One region of the Priestia sp. FSL H7-0729 genome, then DNA from elsewhere that is predicted to be linked to it. Evidence: a T-box and tRNA genes for the amino acid it is inferred to sense, from the RefSeq annotation. Region 1 holds a T-box; the other holds one or more tRNA genes.
What was found. The T-box of region 1 lies ahead of MHH93_RS21400 (valine--tRNA ligase). A T-box ahead of a tRNA ligase gene usually reads a tRNA of that ligase, here a tRNA-Val.
Positions count from the first base shown of each region.

Region 2: it has a tRNA-Val gene. The T-box ahead of MHH93_RS21400 (valine--tRNA ligase) is inferred to sense a tRNA for this amino acid. The anticodon was not compared.

Region 1 covers NZ_JBBOTQ010000011.1:25,992-30,711, reverse strand. Annotated here, with positions in the region: gene MHH93_RS21410 (RluA family pseudouridine synthase) at 1-386, shown strand, start outside; gene MHH93_RS21405 (LysM peptidoglycan-binding domain-containing protein) at 752-2,284, shown strand; T-box leader at 2,440-2,721, shown strand; gene MHH93_RS21400 (valine--tRNA ligase) at 2,789-4,720, shown strand, end outside.
Region 2 covers NZ_JBBOTQ010000004.1:154,509-159,228, reverse strand. Annotated here, with positions in the region: gene MHH93_RS11865 (M1 family metallopeptidase) at 1-1,498, opposite strand, end outside; tRNA gene MHH93_RS11860 (tRNA-Val) at 1,687-1,759, opposite strand; gene MHH93_RS11855 (hypothetical protein) at 1,905-2,162, shown strand; gene MHH93_RS11850 (GNAT family N-acetyltransferase) at 2,399-2,842, shown strand; gene MHH93_RS11845 (DUF3892 domain-containing protein) at 2,956-3,192, shown strand; gene MHH93_RS11840 (hypothetical protein) at 3,267-3,548, opposite strand; gene MHH93_RS11835 (hypothetical protein) at 3,532-3,753, opposite strand; gene MHH93_RS11830 (DUF3889 domain-containing protein) at 3,949-4,275, opposite strand; gene MHH93_RS11825 (hypothetical protein) at 4,332-4,640, opposite strand.

The sequences.
Region 1 (4,720 bases):
CAGGTGGACAAATTCCCCTTGAACTCCACAAAATTGATGCTCCCATTGGCAAGGACAGACATCACAAACAGCGCAGACGTGTCTCGGAAGGTGGTCAAGAAGCTGTTACTCATGTGGAGATCGTCGAAGTATGGGAACGAGCAACCCTTGTGCGATTGAAGCTGGATACAGGACGAACACATCAAATTCGTGTACATCTGAGTTACGCGGGACATCCGCTCATCGGTGATGAGTTGTATGGTGGGAGAGCGGATGCCATTGGTCGGCAGGCGCTTCACGGAGAAATGCTGAATTTTAGCCATCCGTTAACTGGAGCCATAATTGAAGTGAATGACCCTTGGCCGTCCGATTTTACACAACTGGCAGAGCGCGAGCGGGCTTATTAATTATACTGTATAAGTTCAACTAACTATTTACACGAAAACGGAAAGGACAGAAACAACCAGAAGAAGCAAAGCGTTCGCCTAAAAGCTTTCTGAAAGAAAGCTGCTTCGGAAGCATAAGCTATCCCCGGATTTCCCTTTTATAAAAAGGAATGAAAAATCTGGGGATAACAGCGATCGGAAGGTTGTTCTGTCATTGGAGTGACAGTGTAAATAACGATGAGTTGAACATATATAGCAAGGTTTTTCAAAAGGTGGCATGCTCATCTCATTCAAGGCATATAGATGGGGTAACGAAGGATTTGGACCATGGATCAGTCCCATGAGAAGGATCATGGTGAACATATGCCGAAAGGAGGACGCCACCTTTGTTGAATCAACCTTATGGTTTGCGGTTCGATATTTATGAGCGCGTTCATTTGTCTGAGGGAGTCCCTGTGATTGAGGAATTGGAAGAAATTGAACTATACCCGCGCATTCAAGTCATAGGGCAGGATGATCATGCCACGTTAAGAGGGCATCTTTTACTAACAGGCGCGTACAGAGGAGAAAATGAGGCTTCAGAGGAGCTCAAACATTTCATTCCCGTGGAGATCACAGTGCCGCTGAACCGGGTCAGATCAATTGAGGATATTTCCATCGAGATTGAAAATTTCGACGTGGATCTGTTATCCAATCGCAGTCTGAACATTACTGGCGTGTTGTCGCTGCGAGGCATCGAGGGCTTTCCTGTTGAAGAGCCGCAAGTGTGGTCAGCAGATGAGTTTACAGTTGTCCACTCACCTGAAGCTCAGCAATCCAACCGTTCCGATGAAGCAGAACAGACAGATAGCGACCCGAACACATTTGCACAAGAATATCTGCTTCAGCGGAGTGAGGAAGAGAGACTTGCGAATGCAGCAGAAATTGCCTATGGTGCGCCGGAATATCATCAGGAATATGCGAACTTATCCTCGGCGGAGCCACTTCAATCGGCGGAGCAAAGTGCGGAGTACGCTAACGAAAACAGACAACCTGATGCAAACGAAGATCCTGCATCTCTGACAGCGAATGGAGATGCACTGGCATCCCAGGAGCAATACAGCGAACCTTCTCCCATCTCGTCATTTATGGCTGAGACCGCTGATCGGTTAGCTTCTTACCCTGAGTCGGAACCATTGCTGCCTCTGGAAGAAGAGTCTTCGGCATGGTCCGAGCCTTCCGTGGATGCATTGCCTGAGGAGCCTAGAAATTCAGATCAAGCAATTTCAGAGCCTACTGCTCAATCATCTAATGAGTTCGCAGCACCAGATGTACCGGACAAACCAGATGTATGGCACTTCGAATCAGCGAGATCTGTACCTCAGCAGGAGAATCAGGCAGTTGATGTTCCGGTTGAACCACAGGCTGAGAACTGGCAAGGTGTATTCGCTGCTTCCGAACCAGGCAACGCTGAGGAAGACCGCCCTTCTTTTGAGACGGCTGGGGTAGATGAGTTTGTGCAGAATGAAGCATTTGTTCCTGAACCTGTGGCTGAGACGGAAGACAAGCCGGAGATGAAGGTTGCTTTTGGCAGCAAAAAGGAATCCGCACCACGACAAGAGGAGGGTGTGGGTATCTCTTCCTTGTTATCCTCTGGCAGATCAGCACGCGATGCTGAAGTGGAGAGAGGCGAAGAGGTTCCAGCTGGTGTGATACAGGAAGAAACGTATGCACCAGAGGATGTGGAATGGAAGAATCTGTTCCTGAGAACGATCGTGGACCAGACGCCATTCCGTAAAGTGAAACTGTGCATCGTCCAGCGGGAAGATACACTGGATGCCATTGCAGATCGATACCAATTGAGCACGAGGGAACTTCAGTTGTATAACCGATTGTCTGAACAAGTTGTGGAAGAAGGTCAGATATTGTACATCCCTTAATCCGTAGTTAAAGCCTTCGTTACGACCCGTGATCCCCTTGAGGATTGCGGGTTTTTGCATGATTTGCCCTAAACCTGCATTCCAGCGCACTTTATCCACTGTTGTCAGGTTGACTATCGCGCACGAGCAAGGTATGATGTGTGTAGGTTTTTTGAAGAACAACGTGGAACGGGAGTAGTAGACAGTATGACCTTTCAGAGAGTGGAATTGCAACGCTGTGAGATTCCGCAGGAACCAACTGATCGAAGTCGCCCGGGAGTTGCCTGTTTGAATACAAGGGATGAATGAGAGTTACCGTCATTTATTTCTGAGGTAGGATGGGCCGGTAGCAGCCGTTATCTGCTTGAAGTGTCACGTCATGTACAGAGGGTGAAGTCTATCTTGCTGTCAGCGTGAAACAAAGGTGGTACCGCGAAAGCTAACCTTTCGTCCTTTGATGGATGAAAGGTTTTTTTTGTTTTTTTTGGCGAAGATGATGAAGATGAAGTAACGGAGGAATGACACATGTCTGAGGAAAAAAAATCAGCTGCAACAGAAATGCCGACCACTTACGATCCTAAAGCGGCAGAGGACAAATGGTACTCCACCTGGATGGAGCGCGGATATTTCAAAGCCGGTCAACGTAAAGATGCCGAGCCGTATACGATTGTAATTCCACCCCCGAATGTGACCGGGATGCTGCATATCGGGCATGCGCTTGACTTTACACTGCAGGATATTCTGATCCGCACAAAACGCATGCAGGGTTACGACGCACTGTGGCTCCCAGGTTCCGACCATGCAGGTATTGCTACCCAAACCAAGGTGGAGCAGAAACTGCGTGAAGAAGGTCTGACCCGTTATGATCTGGGACGCGAGAAGTTTCTGGAGAAAGTATGGGATTGGAAAGATCAATATGCCACGACCATTCGTCAACAATGGGGCAAAATGGGGTTGTCACTTGACTACTCACGTGAACGTTTTACGCTGGATGAAGGTCTGTCCCAAGCGGTTCGCAAAGTATTTGTTCAGCTGTATGAAAAAGGCCTTATTTATCGTGGCAAACGCATCATTAACTGGGACCCGGTGAACCGGACTGCCCTGTCCGACATTGAGGTTGAATACAAAGAGGTTCAGGGTCACCTGTACCATCTGCGTTACCCGCTCAAAGACGGAAGTGGCTACGTTACAGTAGCAACAACGCGTCCTGAAACGATGCTGGGTGATACAGCGGTCGCTGTTCATCCGAAGGATGAGCGCTATGCAGATATGATTGGCAAAGTCCTTGTACTGCCTATCATCGGACGAGAAATTCCAATTATCGCTGATGATTATGTGGATAAAGAGTTCGGAAGTGGTGCAGTTAAAATCACGCCTGCGCATGATCCGAATGACTTTGAAGTAGGTCTTCGTCATGATCTGCCTCAGATTACGGTCATGGATGAGAGCGGCACAATGAATGCAGAAGCCGGCAAGTATCAGGGACTGGATCGCAGTGAATGCCGCAAGCAGATTGTTGCTGATATGAAAGAGCAAGGTGTACTGATCAACATCGAGGATCACACGCATCAGGTTGGACACAGTGAACGTACCGGCGCTGTTGTTGAACCGTATCTGTCTACCCAGTGGTTTGTTGAGATGAAGCCACTTGCAGAGAGAGCGATCAAGAAACAACAAAGCGGCGAAGGGGTTAATTTTGTTCCAGATCGTTTCGAGAAAACCTATCTGAACTGGATCGAGAACGTTCGTGACTGGTGTATTTCCCGTCAACTATGGTGGGGACATCGTATTCCTGCCTGGTATGATGAGGAAACGGGTGAAATCATCGTATCTGCTGAAGATCCGACTACGCTGCCAGAAAATGCTGGACGCAAGCTCAGACAGGATGACGATGTACTCGATACTTGGTTTAGCTCCGGCTTATGGCCATTCTCCACACTAGGCTGGCCGGAAGATACGGAAGACCTGCAACGTTATTATCCGACAAGTGTACTTGTGACAGGGTATGACATCATATATTTCTGGGTTGCACGTATGATTTTCACTGCACTGGAATTCACGGATGAGATTCCGTTCAAGGATGTGCTGATGCATGGTCTTGTTCGTGACGCAGATGGACGCAAAATGTCCAAATCACTGGGTAACGGTGTAGACCCACTGGATGTAATTGAGAAATACGGCGCAGATGCAATGCGTTACATGATCTCAACCAGCAGTACGCCAGGTCAGGATCTACGTTTCCGTTGGGAACGGGTGGAGCAGGCTCGTAATTTTGCCAACAAGATCTGGAATGCTTCGCGCTTTGCATTGATGAATCTGGAAGGATTCACCTATGAGGATCGCGACATCAGCGGAGAGCTTGGTACAGCGGATTATTGGATTTTGCACCGTCTGAACGAAACTTCCCGCGATATTACGCGTCTAATCGAAGCGTATGAATTTGGGGAAACGGGTCGT
Region 2 (4,720 bases), on a different contig from region 1:
AACGTACTTCCTTACCAAGCACATCTTCAATGGTGTGGAGCAGCCCCTCTAAAGTTGCATTCTGGTACACGTAGCGTTTGAAATATGTTCTCATCAATTCGTCAAATTTCTCTTCGCCGACGGTACGATAAAGCTGATAGATCGCTTGTCTTCCCTTCTGATAATACACCAAACCTGCTAAATCCCCAGCTTCATCGTTTGTTGACGCAATCGCCATATCTACGGGCGCAGTATCAAACTGTATGGATCTGAACCCATTTAGCTTGTCTCCCTGTTTCTCGGCAAAATACACCATGGAGAAATCAGCAAAGCCTTCATCCAGGAAGGATTCTGTCTCCGAATTATTACCGATCAATGCATGGAACCACTGATGCGCTATTTCATGAACAAAGGTTGTGTCTTCTTCTGGAATAGCACCATTTTGAATCTGTCCCATCTGGATGAGCCTCGCATACTCCACGGCAACGCCTTGTACATACGTCTCGACAATTCGGAACTCTGGATAGGGATACTTGCCATATTTCTCACTATAGAAATCAATCAACTTGAATGCCTGATTAATGTACCGGTCAACTATCTTTTTCTTGGATGGATCATCGTTGTAATAATAGTATTCCACCGTCAGACCGTTACGGGTAGCGCGCTCCACTTGAAGATTAGGACTGGCAAAGAAAACAAACTCTCTCGTATTCTCGGCTACGGCAGAAACAATTTTACGTCCATGTTCTGTACTGTCTTGAGTGGTGATAGAGCCAGGCATGGCTACCTGATACTCCTCAGGCACATTAAATTGAACTTCAAAGTCCGATGAGGTGTAATAATCGCTCTCAAAAGTTCGACTATACGGTGCCTTGTTCCATTGATGCTTAACCTCGTCGTAAACAGACATCACCGGGAACCAGTGCGCACCATTGATCATGTCCTTGTAGTAGGAAACTCGCTGTGAGCCATAGGGTATATTCAACTGAAACTCCAGTTGGAATGATACCGATTCGCCTGGTTGAACGGGCTCTTTCAACTGCACGGTCAACGCTTGGTTTTCCTTATGGAAATCGAGAGATTGGCTATCTGCTGTTACAGCCTGAATATCGATGCCACCCAGAAAGTCCTCCGCTGTCTTCTCCGGGTGATCTTCACTAATCTTTTCATTATGCTGTTGGTACATGCTCGCCTGTGTAGACTTGGAGAGGTTTGCGTCAGCATATGTATGAAGGACCAACTGCTGGAGGGTATCCTTGCTTGTGTTGCGATACGTTACCTTCTCGCTCCCCTGGATCGTCATGTCCTTCTCATTTAATCGAGCCTGGATCTGGTATTGAATTGGAGACTGCTCTAGGGAGTCTTTCTGTGTGTTAGGTATCTTCGTAGATACAGGTGGGACTGCTTCCGCTGCCACAACCCCCATGTTGGCAAGTGGGCTTGTTGCCAGTATTAAAGCCAGTGTACCCGCAATCCCTACTCTGGCTAACTTTGATGTAAATGGGTTGGAATAATTCATAAGTTCTCTCCTTCTCCTGTTCTATGATGACCTCAGAACCAAGTATAGAAGAGGAACCTTACGTTGAATTTATGTTTTATTTAAGTTTTGTTTAAAAAAAGGAAAAGAACATGAAGCTTTCTCAAATCTCATTCATGTTTGTATGTAAAAAAAGAAAAGAAGCCTTACAGCGTAAGGCTTCTCGTGTATGATCTGTAGTGGGCTCGAACCACTGACCCCTACCCTGTCAAGATAGTGCTCTCCCAGCTGAGCTAACAGATCATGATATATAATTATTCCCTATTCAAGTAACAGTATCATATCAAGTAAACGTGTTCATTGTCAATGATTTATTTGGTTATAATTCACCAGAATTGGTGCACAATAAAGGAAAGATTACCATTTCAGACAACGAGGTGAATTCCCTATGAGAAACTTAACAAATCGGTTAACATCCATTAAACATACATTTACGAAATGCTTCTTTCTCTACGCTGGGCTGCTGATTCTTATTACCACGGTTACTGGTTGCGGCCTGGAGCGGGATGAACATACGGTTCAATTCCAACAGTTAAAACAACCCAATGAAAATGTTGAATCTCTGCCCGTCTGGCTGGACGTATACTCCAAATCTGTAATTCAAGATGTATATTCTCCGCGAGGAAGCAGTGAAGTTTTGCCGTGAAGGTAAGAGGTGAATTACTCTTCTTCATCCCACTTGCGTGAGTATGCTTTCTTGGTCACATAATACAACAGAGCAATCATTCCCGCCGACATTAACAATGTAATGACCATGATGCCTGCCATGCCCATCACTACCCCTCCTCTCCCAATATGTTCCAGACTTCACTATACAGGAAAAACATTTTTTTGTATAATTCAGTCTGATATGTCGCGCAAGAGCAGAAAGAAGGAATGGAATTGGCAGCTGAGATTAGTTATGTAACGACAGAAGAACAACTGGAGCAAGCCCTGGGAATTCGCCATCACGTTTTTGTTATCGAGCAACAGGTGCCTGCCGAGATTGAGATTGATCAATATGATGTCATCAGTCCGGATGTGCATCATATATTGTTAAGTACGGATGGGCAAGCTGTTGCCACAGGACGTCTGATCTATTACAGCAAGGATACGGCCAAAATGCAGCGGATCGCGGTGCTTGAGTCTCATCGTTCATTTGGTTATGGACGTGTGCTTCTGCTCGCGATGGAGGAGCTGGCACGTGAACTCGGATTATCCTATTCTTTACTGGATGCGCAGTGTCAGGCACAGAAATTCTATGAAAAACTGGGCTATGAAGTGATTTCGGAAGAGCCTTTTTATGATGCAGATATTCTGCATGTTCGTATGAGAAAGAGCTTGTAAAACCACGGCGTCGGCAGGTCTTTATCCGCACATGGTGCATACTTTCGATGAATTCGGATAGGCTAATCAGGTAAGCAGATTCCTATCTCGTCATATAAGGAGAGTGTGACATCATGGATCAAACAACACGCGAGAGTTTCACAGCCGTACAGAAAAATGGCGACGGTGACCTTACAGCCTTTCAGACTTCAGCAGGACGTGTACTGGACTACCAGCAGGCACTTGCAGAAGTAAAGGCTGGCGCTATTGCCGGTGTGAATGTATTTAAAGGCAAGGATGGCGAAATGTACATTCGCGGCGATGCCGACGGTGACCCAACCAATAACCTGGACCAACTTCCCATGTTCTAAAATAGATGCATATGCGTACGTGTGCCACAGTAAGCGCCGATCCGGATATCCGGGTTGGCGTTTTCTTATTGGGACTAATAATCCGTAAAATATTTTACGGAATCACCGGAAGGCTGACTTTTGCGAATCGGCTGTTGTACCTGTTCCCATGCCTGTAAAATCTGTATCCCTTCAAGCGTAGACCGGTTCTCCCACGCGATGTGACCGGTGCGTTCAAGCTCCAGCAATGACTCATGAATGTAAGCTCTGCTTCGTCCCGTCTTGGTCTCCAGTTCATCCATACGCGGCAACCTGCGCCGTTGTCCTGCATAGTTCACCATAATACGCAAAATCTTGCGTTCAAAATCGTTCAGCATACTTCACCTCCCCATTCAGATCGGTAACAGGACGCCATGCCAGAATACCTTGCTCCAGAAATGTTCGGGGTGAGCCTTCTTTTCCCGCTGATGCTCTAATCATCCCGCCACGTACACTGTTAATTCGAATCTGTCGCTGCGTAATCTGCCCTGCACGATCCATGTAGACAAGCTCCACCATCTGGCCAATATATTTCCCTAGCATAATCATCCCTCCGATAAGAACGTTTGTTTGTATTTCTTATTATATGCGAACATAAGTTCTTTATTCAATAGTAAAAAAAGGATTTTAGCAAATAAAAAAACCAGACTTTCACCTTAAAGATTAAGGTAGTCTGGTTCCTCCAATGATGTAGCTGATATGCAAACATGGCTTGTAATCACCAAGTTCAGTAACGGATCAGTGTCGATCCGATTCGGAAAATTGTACTTTTTTCAATTGCTGTGTAGAAGGATTAAAATCAACATTTACATAGACAGCGAATTGCTTGCCGTCTTTGGCACGAACCCATAGCTTGAACTGTTCCCGTGATTGATCCGCTGTTAGAGAGGTACGACCGATATGCTTATAGTCCAAAATATCCACATTATACTTGGTCTGCGTTTCTTTGACCGCAATAATTCCCCACTTCGCATAATCCGGGATGGCGCCACCCGTAGCCGAGGCAGGTGTGAATCCCGCTAAACTAAGTATAACCGTAAGTATTGTAACGATGAGCATTCTCATTTCACTCACTCCTTGGGACAATATGTTTCTGTTATATTGCCCGTCCGGGTTTCATTTTACACGAATAAACGAAAGATCCATGCCAGTGGCCGTAGGGCAAAAGGAACCACATGAACAAGCCGGTCAAACGAATCAGGAGGCTCTGTCCGGAAGCTCATTCCCCAGTCACCCGAGAAAAAGTGTTGTTGTGTCTTCGGCTCCTCAGGACGATCCAACCCGTATTTCTTCTCAAGCCTTTGCCTCGTTTGTTCATCCACCTGAACCTCGTTCGTAACGTCATATGCTATGGCAGGCTCGCTGCTTATGTACATCAACATCATTAGAAAGATCCCAATTCCAACTATATGTATCCAACGCTTGTTCATCTCTTACTCCTTTAATGAATTCATAACGCTCTTTTTTTATGTAACGGGAAGACTCGTTCGAATGTTTGATTATACATAAA